One region of the Pseudomonas sp. NPDC089752 genome, then DNA from elsewhere that is predicted to be linked to it. Evidence: predicted binding sites of a transcription regulator. Region 1 holds the regulator's gene; the other holds the start of a gene.
What was found. The regulator FliA, encoded in region 1, starts transcription of late flagellar genes. The targets are predictions, from matches to a motif close to CTAAAGTTTNNNNNNNNNNNGCCGNTAA.
Positions count from the first base shown of each region.

Region 1 (7,161 bases):
TCATCGCTGGCCGGTGCACTGGCAGCGACGGCAACCGGCTCGCTGGCAACCACTTCAGCCGAGAACTGGCCCTTGCCGTGCAACTGGTCGAGCAGCGATTCGAACTCGGCGTCGGTGATCTCGTCGCCGGCGCCGCTCACGGTTTCGCCTTGAAGCTGCTGCTCTGCAGCGGCAGCTTCGGCCTTGACCGCGTCGAGCGAGTCGAGCAACTGTTCGAATTCGGTATCGGTGATGTCCGCCTCGGCAGCAGGCTCGGTCGCAGCCTCCACCACCGCGGCAGGGGCTGGCGCACTCCCTGGCTCGGCCAGGCGCGACAATGCCGCCAGCAGCTCGGGCGTGGCCGGGGTCACTTCGCTGCGTTCGCGCACCTGGCCGAACATGCTGTTGACCGTGTCGAGCGCTTCGAGCACCACGTCCATCAGTTCCGCATCGACCCGGCGCTCACCTTTGCGCAGGATGTCGAACACGTTCTCGGCGATATGGCAGCACTCCACCAGCTCGTTGAGCTGGAGGAAGCCGGCGCCCCCTTTTACAGTGTGGAAACCGCGAAAGATCGCATTGAGCAGGTCGGCATCGTCGGGCCGGCTTTCCAGCTCGACCAGTTGCTCGGACAGTTGCTCAAGAATTTCGCCGGCTTCTACCAGGAAATCCTGAAGGATTTCTTCATCGGCGCCGAAGCTCATTAAACGTGCTCCTCAAAAACCCAGGCTGGACAGCAGATCATCGACATCGTCCTGACCGGACACGACGTCTTCACGCTTATCGGCATGAATCTGCGGACCTTCACCCCGAGCCGGATATTTTTCTTCATCTTTTTCAGCACGCAGCTGCTGGTGGTCATGTTCGATACCGGCAAAGCGGTCGACCTGACTGGCCATCAGCACGAGCTTGAGCAGATTGCTTTCGACTTCGGTCACCAACGCGGTCACCCGCTTGATCACCTGCCCGGTCAGGTCCTGATAGTCCTGGGCCAGCAGAATGTCATTGAGGTGGCCGGAAACCTTGCGGTTGCCTTCGGCGCTATGCGTCAGAAAACTGTCGACGCGCTTGACCAGATCACGGAACTCCGGCGCGGCAACTTCGCGGCGCATGAAGCGCTGCCAGTCGACACTCAGGCTCTGCGCCTCGGTCGCCAGGTCGTTGAGCACCGGGGTGCTCTCCTCGACCAGGTCCATGGTGCGGTTGGCGGCGCCTTCGGTCAGTTTGACCACATAGGACAAACGCTCGGTGGCGTCGGTGATCTGCGAGACTTCCTCGGCCTGCGGCATGCGCGGGTCGATCTGGAAGCTGACGATCGCGCTGTGCAGCTCACGGGTCAGCTTGCCGACTTCCTGATACAGGCCACGGTCGCGGGTCTGATTGAGCTGATGAATCAGCTGCACGGCCTCGCCGAACTGCCCCTTCTCCAGGCTTTCGACCAACTGCTGGGCATGCTTCTTCAGGGTCGATTCGAACTCCCCCAAAGACGTTTGTGATGATTCCATGGCGCCCCCTGAGCTGATTCAGCCGTTGACGCGTTCGAAGATCTTTTCGATCTTTTCTTTGAGAACCTGCGCGGTGAACGGCTTGACCACGTAACCATTGACGCCGGCCTGGGCCGCTTCGATGATCTGGTCGCGCTTGGCTTCGGCGGTCACCATCAGCACCGGCATGCCCTTCAGACGGTCATGCGCGCGCACCTTGCGCAGCAGGTCGATACCGGACATGCCCGGCATGTTCCAGTCGGTCACCAGGAAGTCGTAGTGGCCGCTTTCGAGCATCGGCAGCGCCGTGGTGCCGTCGTCGGCTTCGTCGGTGTTGGTGAAGCCCAGATCACGCAGCAGGTTCTTGATGATCCGCCGCATCGTCGAAAAGTCGTCAACGATGAGGATTTTCATGTCTTTGTTCAATTAGACCTCCAAGCAGTCTCTAACGCGCTCGGCCCCGAGCGCGCATTCAATCAATTCGGTACAACGTGAAACGACTGCAACGACTTCAGGCTCAACGCGCCCGCCATTCCCCCAGGCGGCTGCGCAGGCGCGCGGCACACTGGCTGTGCAGCTGGCTGACACGCGATTCGCTGACCCCCAGCACCTCACCGATTTCCTTGAGGTTCAGCTCTTCGTCGTAGTACAGCGCCAGGACCAGCCGCTCACGCTCCGGCAGGTTGGCGATGGCATCGGTCAGGGCAGCCTGGAAGCGCTCGTCTTCCAGGTCGCGCGACGGCTCGACCTGGCCACTGGCGCCATCCTCGTGCAGCCCTTCGTGTTCGCCGTCCTGCAACAGGTCGTCGAAACTGAACAGGCGGCTGCCCAGGGTATCGTTCAAAATCCCGTAGTAATCATCGAGACTCAATTGGAGTTCGGCAGCAACTTCATGATCTTTAGCGTCGCGACCGGTTCTGGCTTCCACGGCGCGCATCGCGTCGCTGACCATGCGGGTGTTGCGGTGCACCGAACGCGGCGCCCAATCCCCTTTTCGCACCTCGTCGAGCATGGCCCCGCGGATGCGGATGCCGGCGTAGGTTTCGAAGCTCGCACCCTTGCTGGCGTCATACTTGTTGGCGACTTCCAGCAGGCCGATCATGCCGGCCTGGATCAGGTCTTCGACCTGCACATTGGCCGGCAGGCGCGCCAGCAAATGGTAGGCAATGCGCTTGACCAGCGGAGCGTAGCGTTCGATCAGTTCGTACTGGGCGTCCTTGGACGCTTTGCTGTACATCTTGAAACCGCTCGCACTCATAACACTGGCCCTGCACTGGTGGGCTGCACCAGGCGCTCGACGAAGAACTCCAGGTGCCCGCGCGGGTTGGCTGGCAACGGCCAGCTGTCGACCTTCTGCGCAATGGCCTTGAACGCCAGTGCGCATTTGGAACGTGGGAACGCCTCGTAGACGGCCCGTTGTTTCTGCACCGCCTTGCGCACGCACTCGTCGTAGGGCACGGCGCCGACGTATTGCAGGGCGACGTCGAGGAAGCGGTCGGTGACCTTGGTCAGCTTGGCGAACAGGTTGCGCCCTTCCTGCGGGCTCTGCGCCATGTTGGCCAGCACGCGGAAACGGTTCATCCCGTAGTCGCGGTTGAGCAGCTTGATCAGCGCGTAGGCGTCGGTGATCGAGGTGGGTTCGTCGCACACCACCAGCAGCACTTCCTGCGCCGCGCGGACGAAGCTGACCACCGAATCACCAATGCCCGCAGCGGTGTCGATGACCAGCACGTCGAGGTTGTCGCCAATCTCGCTGAACGCCTGGATCAGCCCGGCATGCTGGGCCGGGGCCAGGTGCACCATGCTCTGAGTGCCGGAGGCCGCCGGCACGATGCGCACACCGCCCGGCCCCTGCAACAGCACGTCGCGCAGTTCGCAACGCCCCTCGATGACATCGGCCAGGGTGCGTTTCGGCGCCAGGCCCAGCAACACGTCGACATTGGCCAGGCCCAGGTCGGCGTCCAGCAGCATGACCCGGCGGCCGAGCTCGGCCAGTGCCAGGGACAGGTTCACTGAAACGTTAGTCTTGCCGACGCCACCTTTGCCACCGGTTACGGCGATCACCTGTACGGGATGCATGCTACCCATGTTCGTTGTTTACCTTGTCTCGCTTGGACCCAAGCCACACGAGGGGCAATACGCCAGCCCCCTTGATGTAGGTATTTTGCACACGCTTCATCATCAACCCGCTCGCCGCGGGTTGTGATAGAGATCAGCGAACATATCGGCCATGGCCTCTTCGCTGGGCTCGTCCTGCAACTGCACATTCACCGCGCGAGTCACCAACTGGTGCGCCCGTGGCAGGTGCAGGTCGTCAGGAATGCGCGGGCCATCGGTGAGGTAGGCCACGGGCAGTTCATGACTGATGGCCAGGCTCAGCACATCGCCGAGGCTCGCCGTTTCATCGAGTTTGGTCAGGATGCAACCGGCCAGGCCGCAGCGCTTGTAGCTGTGGTAGGCGGCGGTCAGCACCTGCTTCTGGCTGGTAGTGGCCAGTACCAGGTAGTTTTTCGAGGCGATGCCACGACTGGCCAGGCTTTCCAGCTGCATGCGCAGGGCCGGGTCGCTGGCCTGCAGGCCGGCGGTATCGATCAGCACCACGCGCTTGCGCAGCAGCGGCTCCAGCGCCTGGGCCAGCGACTGGCCCGGGTCGACGTAGGTCACCGGCACGTTGAGGATGCGCCCCAGGGTCTTGAGCTGCTCCTGGGCTCCGATGCGGAAGCTGTCCATGCTCACCAGTGCCAGGTTCTGCGGGCCGTACTTGAGCACGTAGCGCGCGGCCAGCTTGGCCAGGGTGGTGGTCTTGCCCATGCCGGCGGGGCCGACCATGGCGATCACACCGCCCTCTTCGATCGGCTCGACCTCGGGCACGTCGATCATCCGCGCCAGGTGCGCCAGCAGCATGCGCCAGGCATGGCGCGGCTCTTCGATCTCCTGGGTGAGCTCGAGCAGTTCGCGGGCAATCGGGCCGGACAGGCCGATGCGCTGCAAGCGGCGCCAGAGGTTGGCCTGGGCCGGCTTGCTGCCTTGCAGCTGGTTCCAGGCCAGCGAACCGAGCTGCACTTCGAGCAGCTCGCGCAGGCCCGACAGTTCCGAGCGCATGGCATCGAACAGGCGTGGATCGACCGGCGCCGGGGCGGCCGGGGCGGCTGCGGCGGGTGCCTCCACGTACGGGTCGATCAATGGCTCCGACGCGGTCAGCGACTGGCCGGCGAACAATTGGCGACTGCCTTCGCTGGCCTCGCTGCGGTTGTCCAGCTCGGCCTGGGCGGTGGCGATACGCGTCTGGGTCTTGCGCAGCTCTTCTTCGAGCTCGGCATTGGGCACGCGGGGGGCCAGCGCGGACAGCTTGTAGTCCAGCGCGGCCGTCAATTCGACACCGCCGGCGATGCGGCGGTTACCGATGATGGCGGCATCGGAGCCCAGCTCATCACGAACCAGCTTCATGGCCTGACGCATATCGGCGGCGAAAAAACGCTTAACTTGCATAACCCACTACCTCAGCCGTTGGGGCCCACGGTGGCAACGATGGTGACTTGCTTGTTATCCGGTATTTCCTGATACGCCAGAACATGCAAATTCGGTACAGCCAGGCGGCCGAAGCGCGACAGCATGGCACGGATCGGGCCAGCAACCAGGAGGATGGCCGGCTGGCCTTGCATCTCCTGGCGCTGAGCCGCTTCGATCAACGAACGCTGCAGCTTTTCGGCCATGCTCGGTTCCAGAAGAACACCGTCTTCCTGACCCTGCCCGGCCCTTTGCAGACTATTGAGCAAAATCTGTTCCAACCTTGGCTCAAGGGTGATCACAGGCAGCTCGGACTCAACGCCGACAATGCTTTGCACGATGGCACGACACAATCCGACGCGCACTGCCGCGACCAACGCGGCGGTATCTTGACTCTTGCCGGCATTGTTGGCGATCGCCTCGGCAATGCTGCGGATGTCACGCACCGGCACTTGCTCGGCGAGCAACGCTTGCAGGACCTTGAGCAACCCCGACAAGGAAATGACACCGGGCACCAATTCTTCTGCAAGTTTAGGCGAAGCCTTGCCCAGTACCTGCAGCAATTGCTGAACCTCTTCGTGGCCAATCAGCTCATGGCAATGCTTCTGCAGAATCTGGTTGAGGTGGGTGGCCACCACGGTACTGGCGTCAACCACGGTATAGCCCAGAGACTGCGCCTGGGCGCGCTGGGCGATGTCGACCCACACCGCCTCCAGGCCGAAAGCCGGGTCGCGGGCGGCGATGCCGTTGAGGGTGCCGAATACCTGGCCAGGGTTGATCGCAAGTTCGCGGTCGGGGTAGATCTCGGCCTCGGCCAGGATCACCCCCATCAGTGTCAGGCGGTAGGCGCTGGGCTGCAGGTCGAGGTTGTCGCGAATGTGCACGGTGGGCATGAGGAAGCCCAGGTCCTGGGAAAGCTTCTTGCGCACCCCCTTGATCCGCGCCAGCAACTGGCCGCCCTGGTTGCGATCGACCAGCGGGATGAGGCGGTAGCCGACTTCCAGGCCGATCATGTCGATCGGCGTCACGTCGTCCCAGCCCAGCTCCTTGGTTTCCATCGCTCGTTGCGGCGACGGCAGCAGGTCCTGCTGGCGCTGCGCCTCCTGCAGCGCGACGGCCTTGGCCTTCTGCTGCTTCTTCCACACCAGGTACGCACCACCGCCGGCCAACAGGCCGAGGCTGAGGAAGGCGACGTGCGGCATGCCCGGCACCAGGCCCATGACGATCATCAAGCCTGCCGACACCCCCAACGCCTTCGGCGAATCGAACATCTGCCGGTTAATCAGCTTGCCCATGTCCTCGGAGCCCGAAGCACGGGTAACCATGATCGCGGCGGCGGTGGACAGCAACAGTGATGGCAATTGCGCCACCAAACCGTCACCGATGGTCAGCAGGGCGTAGACCTTGCCGGCTTCACTGAACGACATGTTGTGCTGGAGCATGCCGATGAGCATGCCGCCGATCAGGTTGATGAACAGGATCAACAGGCCGGCAATGGCGTCACCACGGACGAACTTGCTGGCACCGTCCATGGAGCCATAGAACTCGGCCTCCTGGGCCACCTCGGCGCGACGTGACTTGGCCTGGGCCTGATCGATCAAGCCGGCATTGAGGTCGGCATCGATGGCCATCTGCTTGCCAGGCATGGCGTCGAGGGTGAAGCGGGCGCTCACTTCGGAGATACGCCCGGCACCCTTGGTCACCACCACGAAGTTGATGATCATGAGGATGGCGAACACCACCGCACCGACCACGTAGTTGCCGCCGATCACCACTTCACCAAAGGCCTGGATCACCTTACCGGCGGCGCCATGGCCCTCCTGGCCGTGGAGCATGACCACGCGCGTGGAGGCGACGTTCAGCGCCAACCGCAGCAGCGTGGCGACCAGCAAGATCGTGGGGAACGCGGCGAAGTCGAGTGGGCGCAGGGCGTACACGCAGACCAGCAGGACCACGATCGACAGGGCGATGTTGAAGGTGAAGAAGACGTCGAGCAGGAACGGCGGTATCGGCAACATCATCATTGCCAACATCACCAGCAGCAACAGCGGCACACCCAGGTTGCCCCGGCCGAGACCGGCCAGGTTATGGCGTGCGTTGCTGATTAACTGAGTGCGATCCACCGGGTGTCCTCTTCAAGCAAAACTTTGACGCCCAAGGGGCGCTTGGGCGTGGCTTTGCAAGAAGCTTT
Region 1 covers NZ_JBIVGP010000002.1:39,351-46,511, forward strand. The annotation lists gene ACIPZF_RS03000 (chemotaxis protein CheA) at 1-683, opposite strand, end outside; gene ACIPZF_RS03005 (protein phosphatase CheZ) at 696-1,484, opposite strand; gene ACIPZF_RS03010 (chemotaxis response regulator CheY) at 1,503-1,877, opposite strand; gene fliA (RNA polymerase sigma factor FliA) at 1,981-2,721, opposite strand; gene fleN (flagellar synthesis regulator FleN) at 2,718-3,551, opposite strand; gene flhF (flagellar biosynthesis protein FlhF) at 3,645-4,952, opposite strand; gene flhA (flagellar biosynthesis protein FlhA) at 4,964-7,093, opposite strand.

Region 2 (7,161 bases), on a different contig from region 1:
AGCGCGAAGCCGAAGCCGCCTTCAGCGAACTCGACAGCCTGAAGGTCGACATAGAACGCCTCGAGGCGCGCCTGCAGCGCCTCTCCCGATCCCTCGATACCAGCGATAACGCATGAAGCTGCTCGCCGTCCGCCGTCTCTTCCGCATCCAGCGCGTGGTGATCCGCTACCGCCTCGATGACCTGCTGTTCGACCTGCCGCTGCCCTGGTGGCTGCGCAGCCTGCGCCTGCTGATGCCGTGGCGCTGGCTGCCGCGCAAGCCGTCCGAGCTGACCCGTGGCGCCCGCCTGCGCCTGGCGCTGCAGGACCTGGGGCCGATCTTCATCAAGTTCGGCCAGTTGCTGTCCACCCGCCGCGACCTGCTGCCCACCGACATCGCCGACGAGCTGATGGGGCTGCAGGACCGTGTGCCGCCATTCGACCCACAGCAGGCCGTGGCGCTGATCGAAGAGCAGCTGGGTGCCAAGGTCGGCGCCGTGTTCAGCCGTTTCGACGTCGAGCCGCTGGCCTCGGCCTCGGTGGCTCAGGTGCATGCCGCGCGTCTGAAAAGCGGCGAAGAGGTGGTGGTCAAGGTCGTGCGCCCGGGCCTCAAGCCTGTGATCGCTCAGGACCTGGCCTGGCTGTTCCTGATCGCCAAGGCCGCCGAGCGCGCCTCGGCCGATGCCCGCCGCCTGCACCCGGTAGAGATCGTCAACGATTACGAAAAGACCATCTACGACGAGCTCGACCTGCTGCGCGAAGCGGCCAACGCCAGCCAGCTGCGACGCAACTTCGAAGGCTCGGAGCTGATGTACGTGCCCCAGGTGTACTGGGACCTGTGCCGCCCCAAGGTGCTGGTGATGGAGCGCATCTATGGTGTGCCGGTGACCGACATGGCGACCCTGGCCGACCAGCGCACCGACATGAAGCTGCTTGCCGAACGCGGCGTGGAAGTGTTCTTCACCCAGGTGTTCCGCGACAGCTTCTTCCACGCCGACATGCACCCCGGCAATATCTTCGTCAGCACGGTCAAACCGTGGAGCCCGCAGTACATCGCCATCGACTGCGGCATCGTCGGCAGCCTCACCGCCGAAGACCAGGACTACCTGGCGCGCAACCTGTTCGCCTTCTTCAAGCGTGATTACCGCCGCGTGGCGCAGCTGCACATCGACTCCGGCTGGGTGCCGGCGCACACCAAGGTCAACGAATTCGAAGCGGCGATCCGCACCGTGTGCGAGCCGATCTTCGAAAAACCGTTAAAGGATATTTCCTTCGGCCAGGTACTGATGCGCCTGTTCCAGACCGCCCGGCGCTTCAACATGGAAGTGCAGCCACAGCTGGTGCTTTTGCAGAAAACCCTGCTCAACATCGAAGGCCTGGGCCGTCAGCTGTACCCCGACCTCGACCTGTGGAGCACCGCCCAACCCTACCTCGAACGCTGGATGCGCGAGCGTTACAGCCCCAAGGCGGTGCTGGGCAACATCTACAGCCAGGCCGAGCAGCTGCCGCACCTGGCCGGCATGACCCGCGACCTGCTCGAACGTATGTCGCAGCCGCACCTGCATGACCCGCAACTGCCCGAGCGGCGCCGCCAGGGCGACCGCTGGCCGCTGCGCCTGCTCGGTGCCGGCCTGCTCGGCGGTGGCGCGGTCCTGGCTGCCGGCGCCGCCGAAGCCGCCAACCTGGCGGCTCCCAGCGCCTGGCCGGCGTGGCTGATGCTGGCCGCCGGCCTGTACCTGATCGTACGCCAATAGCCAGCCGCGCGGCTGGCTGGCACACTAGCGCAAAGGGCCCGGTACAGGAGCGGGCCCGTTCTGGAGTCGACGATGAAAGACTGGCTGGACGAGATCAAGTGGAACAGCGATGGCCTGGTACCGGCGATCGCCCAGGACCACAAGACCGGACGCGTGCTGATGATGGCCTGGATGAACCGCGAATCGCTGGCGCTGACTGCCGCCGAGCAACGTGCCATCTACTGGTCGCGTTCGCGTGGCAAGCTGTGGCGCAAGGGTGAGGAATCGGGCCATGTGCAAAAGTTGCACGAAATGCGCCTGGACTGCGATGCCGACGTGATCATCCTGATGGTCGAGCAACTGGGCCATATCGCCTGCCATACCGGCCGTGAAAGCTGCTTCTACCGCGTCTTCGAAGCCGGCCAGTGGAAAACCGTCGACCCGGTATTGAAAGACCCGGATGCCATCTACAGCGCAGGACACTGACATGAGCGACACCCTCAACCGCCTGGCCGAAGTGCTCGAAGAACGCAAGCACGCGGCCGCCGACAGCTCCTACGTGGCCAGCCTGTACCACAAGGGCCTGAACAAGATTCTGGAAAAGCTCGGCGAAGAATCCGTCGAGACCATCATCGCAGCCAAAGACGCCGCGGTGAGCAAGGATTACAGCGATGTCATCTATGAAACCGCAGACCTGTGGTTTCATAGCCTGGTCATGCTCAGCGCACTGGGCCAGCATCCACAAGCCGTGCTCGATGAACTGGAGCGCCGTTTCGGCCTTTCCGGGCACGATGAAAAAGCCGCGCGCCAGCCGTCGGCCTGAGTAGAGAGAATTCTAGGAGAGCACCATGGGTATTTTTGACTGGAAACACTGGATCGTCCTGCTGGTCGTCGTCGTGCTGGTATTCGGCACCAAGAAGCTGAAGAACTTCGGCAGTGACCTGGGCGAATCGATCAAGGGCTTCCGCAAAGCCATGAACGAAGAAGAAACCAAGCCGGCCGAGCAGACTCCGCCGCCCGCTCAGCCAGTGCCGCCGGTACAGGCCACCCAGCAGCAGGCCGCCGCGCCGCAGCAGGGCCACACCATCGAGGGCCAGGCCCAGCCGGTCCAAGAGCCGCAGCGGAAAGACTGAGCCATGTTCGGCATCAGCTTCAGTGAGTTGCTGCTCGTCGGCCTGGTCGCCTTGCTGGTGCTCGGCCCCGAGCGCCTGCCCGGCGCCGCGCGGACTGCGGGGCTGTGGATTGGCCGGCTCAAGCGCAGCTTCAATGCGATCAAGATGGAGGTCGAGCGCGAGATTGGCGCCGACGACATCCGCCGCCAGCTGCACAACGAGCACATCCTGCAGATGGAGCAGGAAGCCAAGCGCATCCTCAACCCGCTGACGCCGCCGGCCCAGCCGCCCGCCACTGCGGTCACCGAGCAGCCAGCCGTTACGCCTGCGCCTGAGCAGCCCGCGCCGCCTCAACCGCCACGAGCCCCATGAGCGAAAAACCGCAAGACGACCAGCCCATGCCGCTGGTCTCGCACCTGACCGAACTGCGCACCCGCCTGCTGCGCTGCGTGGCCGCGATCTTTCTGATCTTCGCCGGGCTGTTCTCCTTCGCCCAGCAGATCTACACCCTGGTCTCGGCGCCGCTGCGCGACCACTTGCCGGCCAACGCGACGATGATCGCCACCGACGTGGCCTCGCCGTTCCTGACGCCGTTCAAGCTGACCATGATCGTTTCGCTGTTCCTGGCGATCCCGTTCATCCTCCAGCAGATCTGGGGCTTCATCGCACCGGGGCTGTACCGCCACGAAAAGCGCATCGCCATCCCGCTGCTGGTGTCGAGCATCCTGCTGTTCTACGCCGGCATGGCCTTCGCCTACTTCCTGGTGTTCCCGCTGATGTTCAAGTTCTTCGCCGCTGCCACCCCGGCAGGCGTGGCGATGATGACCGACATCGCCAACTACCTCGACTTCGTCATGACCCTGTTCTTCGCCTTCGGCGTGGCCTTCGAGATCCCGGTGGCGGTGGTGCTGCTGGTGTGGATCGGCGTGGTCGATGTGCAGTACCTGAAGAAGATCCGCCCCTACGTGATCATCGGCTGCTTCGTGGTCGGCATGATCCTCACCCCGCCGGACATCTTCTCGCAGACCCTGCTCGCCGTGCCCATGTGGCTGTTGTTCGAGATCGGCGTGCTGTGTGGCAGCCTCATCCGCAAGCGCAGCCACGGCGACGATGAAGCGGCCAACGACCACAACGACCAGCCGCCAGCGACCCAACCGTGAACCTGTTGCTTCTTGAAGAGGCCGACTTCGTCTCAGCCGACCGCGTCGTCCTTGCCGATCGGCGCTTTACCCACATGCAGGAAATCCACCGCGTAGCAGTGGGCGACAGCCTGCGCGTGGGTCGCATCAATGGCCTGATGGGCAGCGCCACGGTGTTGCGCCTTGAGCAGCACGAAGCCGAACTGCAGGTCGGCTTCGACCAACCGCCGCCGGCCAAGCTGCCACTGACCCTGGTGCTGGCCGTGCCACGGCCGAAGATGCTGCGTCGGCTGTTCCAGACGGTGGCCACCCTGGGTGTGCAACGGCTGATCCTGGTCAACAGCTACAAGGTCGAGAAAAGCTTCTGGCAGACGCCGTTCCTCAACCCGGAAAGCATCCGCGAGAACCTCATCCTGGGCCTGGAGCAGGCCCGCGACACGGTGCTGCCCGAGGTGATCATCGAGAAGCGCTTCAAACCGTTCGTCGAAGACCGCCTGCCCGCCATCGCCGAAGGCACCCTCGGCCTGGTCGGCCACCCCGGCCCCTACCCCGCCTGCCCACGCGCGGTGGAAGGCGCGGTGACCCTGGCAATCGGCCCAGAGGGCGGCTGGATTCCCTACGAGGTCGAACTGCTGGGCAAAGCCGGCTTGGCGCCGGTGCAACTGGGCGAGCGAATCCTGCGGGTGGAAACTGCCGTAACTGCCCTGCTCTCAAGGATTTTCTGACAAACGGGTCAGCTTTCACCCATCAAGTTTCCCCGGCCCAGGCCGATGGCTATGGCAACACAACAATAAGCCATGCTGCCACGTTGCCGGGGAGTCGAACATGTACCAATGGTTTTCCCAATCGCTGGGGAATATAAGCGTCAATCGCAAGCTGGGCCTGGGCTTCGGCCTGGTGTTACTGATGACCCTGGCCATCACCTTCACCGGGTGGATGGGCATGGACAGCATCATCAACCGAGGCGACAAGCTGGGTAACATCTCGGTCATCCAGCAATACACCCAGGACCTGCGCATCGCCCGCCAGCACTATGAACGCAAGCCAGACCCGGCATCGATCGGCGAACTGGAGCAGGCGTTGGCCACCCTGGAGCGCCAGGTGCAGTTCATGGTCAGCCAGATCGAGCAACCTGCCGATCACCAACGCCTGGAGCAACAGCTCGAGGCGATCCGCCTGTATCGCCAGGCGTTCGCCGAACTCAAGCAAGGCGCTGGCGAACCCGCGCTGCAGCGTATGGCTGACCAGGGTACGGTCCTGCTACAGACCAGCCAGGCCATGACCGCTTCGCAGACCCAGGTGCGTGATGCCGGCGCCAGTCAGGCCAAGGCCATGCTGGCCGGGGCCACTGCCTTGGCCATGGTCCTGGGCCTGCTCGCCGCCTGGGTCATCACCCGGCAGATCATCCTGCCTTTGCGCCAGACGCTGGCAGCCGCCGAACGCGTCGCCAGCGGCGACCTGCGCCAGGACCTGCACAGCACGCGACGCGACGAGCTCGGCCAGCTGCAGGCCAGCATGCAGCGCATGACCCAAGGCCTGCGCGAGCTGATCGGCGGCATCGGTGACGGCGTCACTCAGATCGCCAGTGCCGCCGAAGAGCTGTCGGCAGTGACCGAGCAGACCAGCGCCGGGGTCAACAATCAGAAGGTCGAGACCGACCAGGTGGCCACCGCGATGAACCAGATGACCGCCACCGTGCATGAAGTGGCGCGCAATGCCGAGCAAGCATCGGAAGCGGCGCTGGCCGCCGACCAACAGGCCCGCGAAGGTGATCGGGTGGTCAGCGAGGCCGTCGCGCAGATCGAGCGCCTGGCCCGCGAAGTGGTGAACTCCAGCGAAGCGATGAACCAGCTCAAGGCCGAAAGCGGCAAGATCGGCAGCGTGCTCGATGTAATCAAGTCGGTGGCCCAGCAAACCAACCTGCTGGCCCTCAACGCGGCCATCGAAGCGGCCCGTGCCGGTGAAGCCGGCCGCGGCTTTGCCGTGGTCGCCGACGAAGTGCGCAGCCTGGCCCAGCGTACCCAGCAATCCACCGAAGAGATCGAGGAACTGATCGCCGGCCTGCAAAGCGGTACCCAACGGGTCGCCAGCGTGATGGACGCCAGCCGCCAGCTCACCGACAGCAGCGTCGAGCTGACCCGCCGCGCCGGGGGCTCGCTGGAGACCATCACCCGCACCGTGTCGTCGATCCAGGCGATGAACCAGCAGATCGCCACGGCGGCCGAGCAGCAAAGTGCGACGGCGGAGGAAATCAACCGCAGCGTGATGAATGTGCGGGACATCTCTGACCAGACTTCGGCGGCGAGTGAAGAAACGGCGAGCTCCAGTGTCGAACTGGCGCGGCTGGGCACTCATCTACAGGGCTTGGTCGGACGGTTCAAACTCTGACAGTCCTACAAGCTACGGTGAAATTTCCTACCTGATTTTCAGGTCAAGTCCTACGCGCTCTCCGCCGATGGGCAGGGGGTCATGCTAGCGAAGTGCTGGCATGGCTCCCTACTCAACTGGATGGAGACTTGCCATGTTTGGCTACCTCAACCGCAGGCTCGGCAATATCAGTGTCGGCGCCAAGCTCGCCCTGGGCTTCGCCGTGGTGCTGCTGCTCACCCTGGCTACCACCGTCAGTGGCTGGCGCGCACTGGATGGCGCCATCAGCCGCTCGCAGGAACTCAGCGAAATCGGCCAGATCAATGAGCTGGTCAAGGATCTGCGCGCCGAGCGCATCACTTATCGGGTATTTGCCGACGACGCCAGCAAGGCGCAGATCGCCCGCCTCCTGCAACAGCTGCAAGCCAGGCTGACGACGCTGCAGCAACGCAGCCGGGTCGCTGAGACACGCCAGATGCTGAGCCAGAAGCTGCAGCTGCTGCAACGCTTGCGCGAGCGCTTCGCCGCCCTGCAATCACTCAACGATGCGCCAGGACAACGACCGAACCAGGCCGATGTCGAGCCGCTGCACAACGACATGCAGCAGATGAATGACGAGCTTGGCAGCATCAGCCTGGAGCTTGGCCAGAGAAAGGTCGAGCAGCGCGACAGCGAAGCCCTGGCAGCCCGCTCGCTGCTGACCAGCGTAGCCCTGCTGGCGCTGGTGCTGGGGGTGTTGGCCGGTTGGCTGATCACCCGTCAGATCACCCAGCCGCTGCGCCAGGCCCTGGCCGTGGCGGCGCGCATCGCCCGTGGCGACCTGAGCCAGGTC
Region 2 covers NZ_JBIVGP010000003.1:208,191-215,351, reverse strand. The annotation lists gene ACIPZF_RS06270 (SCP2 domain-containing protein) at 1-116, shown strand, start outside; gene ubiB (ubiquinone biosynthesis regulatory protein kinase UbiB) at 113-1,732, shown strand; gene hisI (phosphoribosyl-AMP cyclohydrolase) at 1,805-2,197, shown strand; gene ACIPZF_RS06255 (phosphoribosyl-ATP diphosphatase) at 2,199-2,534, shown strand; gene ACIPZF_RS06250 (twin-arginine translocase TatA/TatE family subunit) at 2,560-2,844, shown strand; gene tatB (Sec-independent protein translocase protein TatB) at 2,848-3,195, shown strand; gene tatC (twin-arginine translocase subunit TatC) at 3,192-3,983, shown strand; gene ACIPZF_RS06235 (16S rRNA (uracil(1498)-N(3))-methyltransferase) at 3,980-4,687, shown strand; gene ACIPZF_RS06230 (methyl-accepting chemotaxis protein) at 4,788-6,350, shown strand; gene ACIPZF_RS06225 (methyl-accepting chemotaxis protein) at 6,484-7,161, shown strand, end outside.
Region 2: a site for FliA is predicted at 4,709-4,736, ahead of ACIPZF_RS06230 (methyl-accepting chemotaxis protein). Genes of this name have one in related genera too.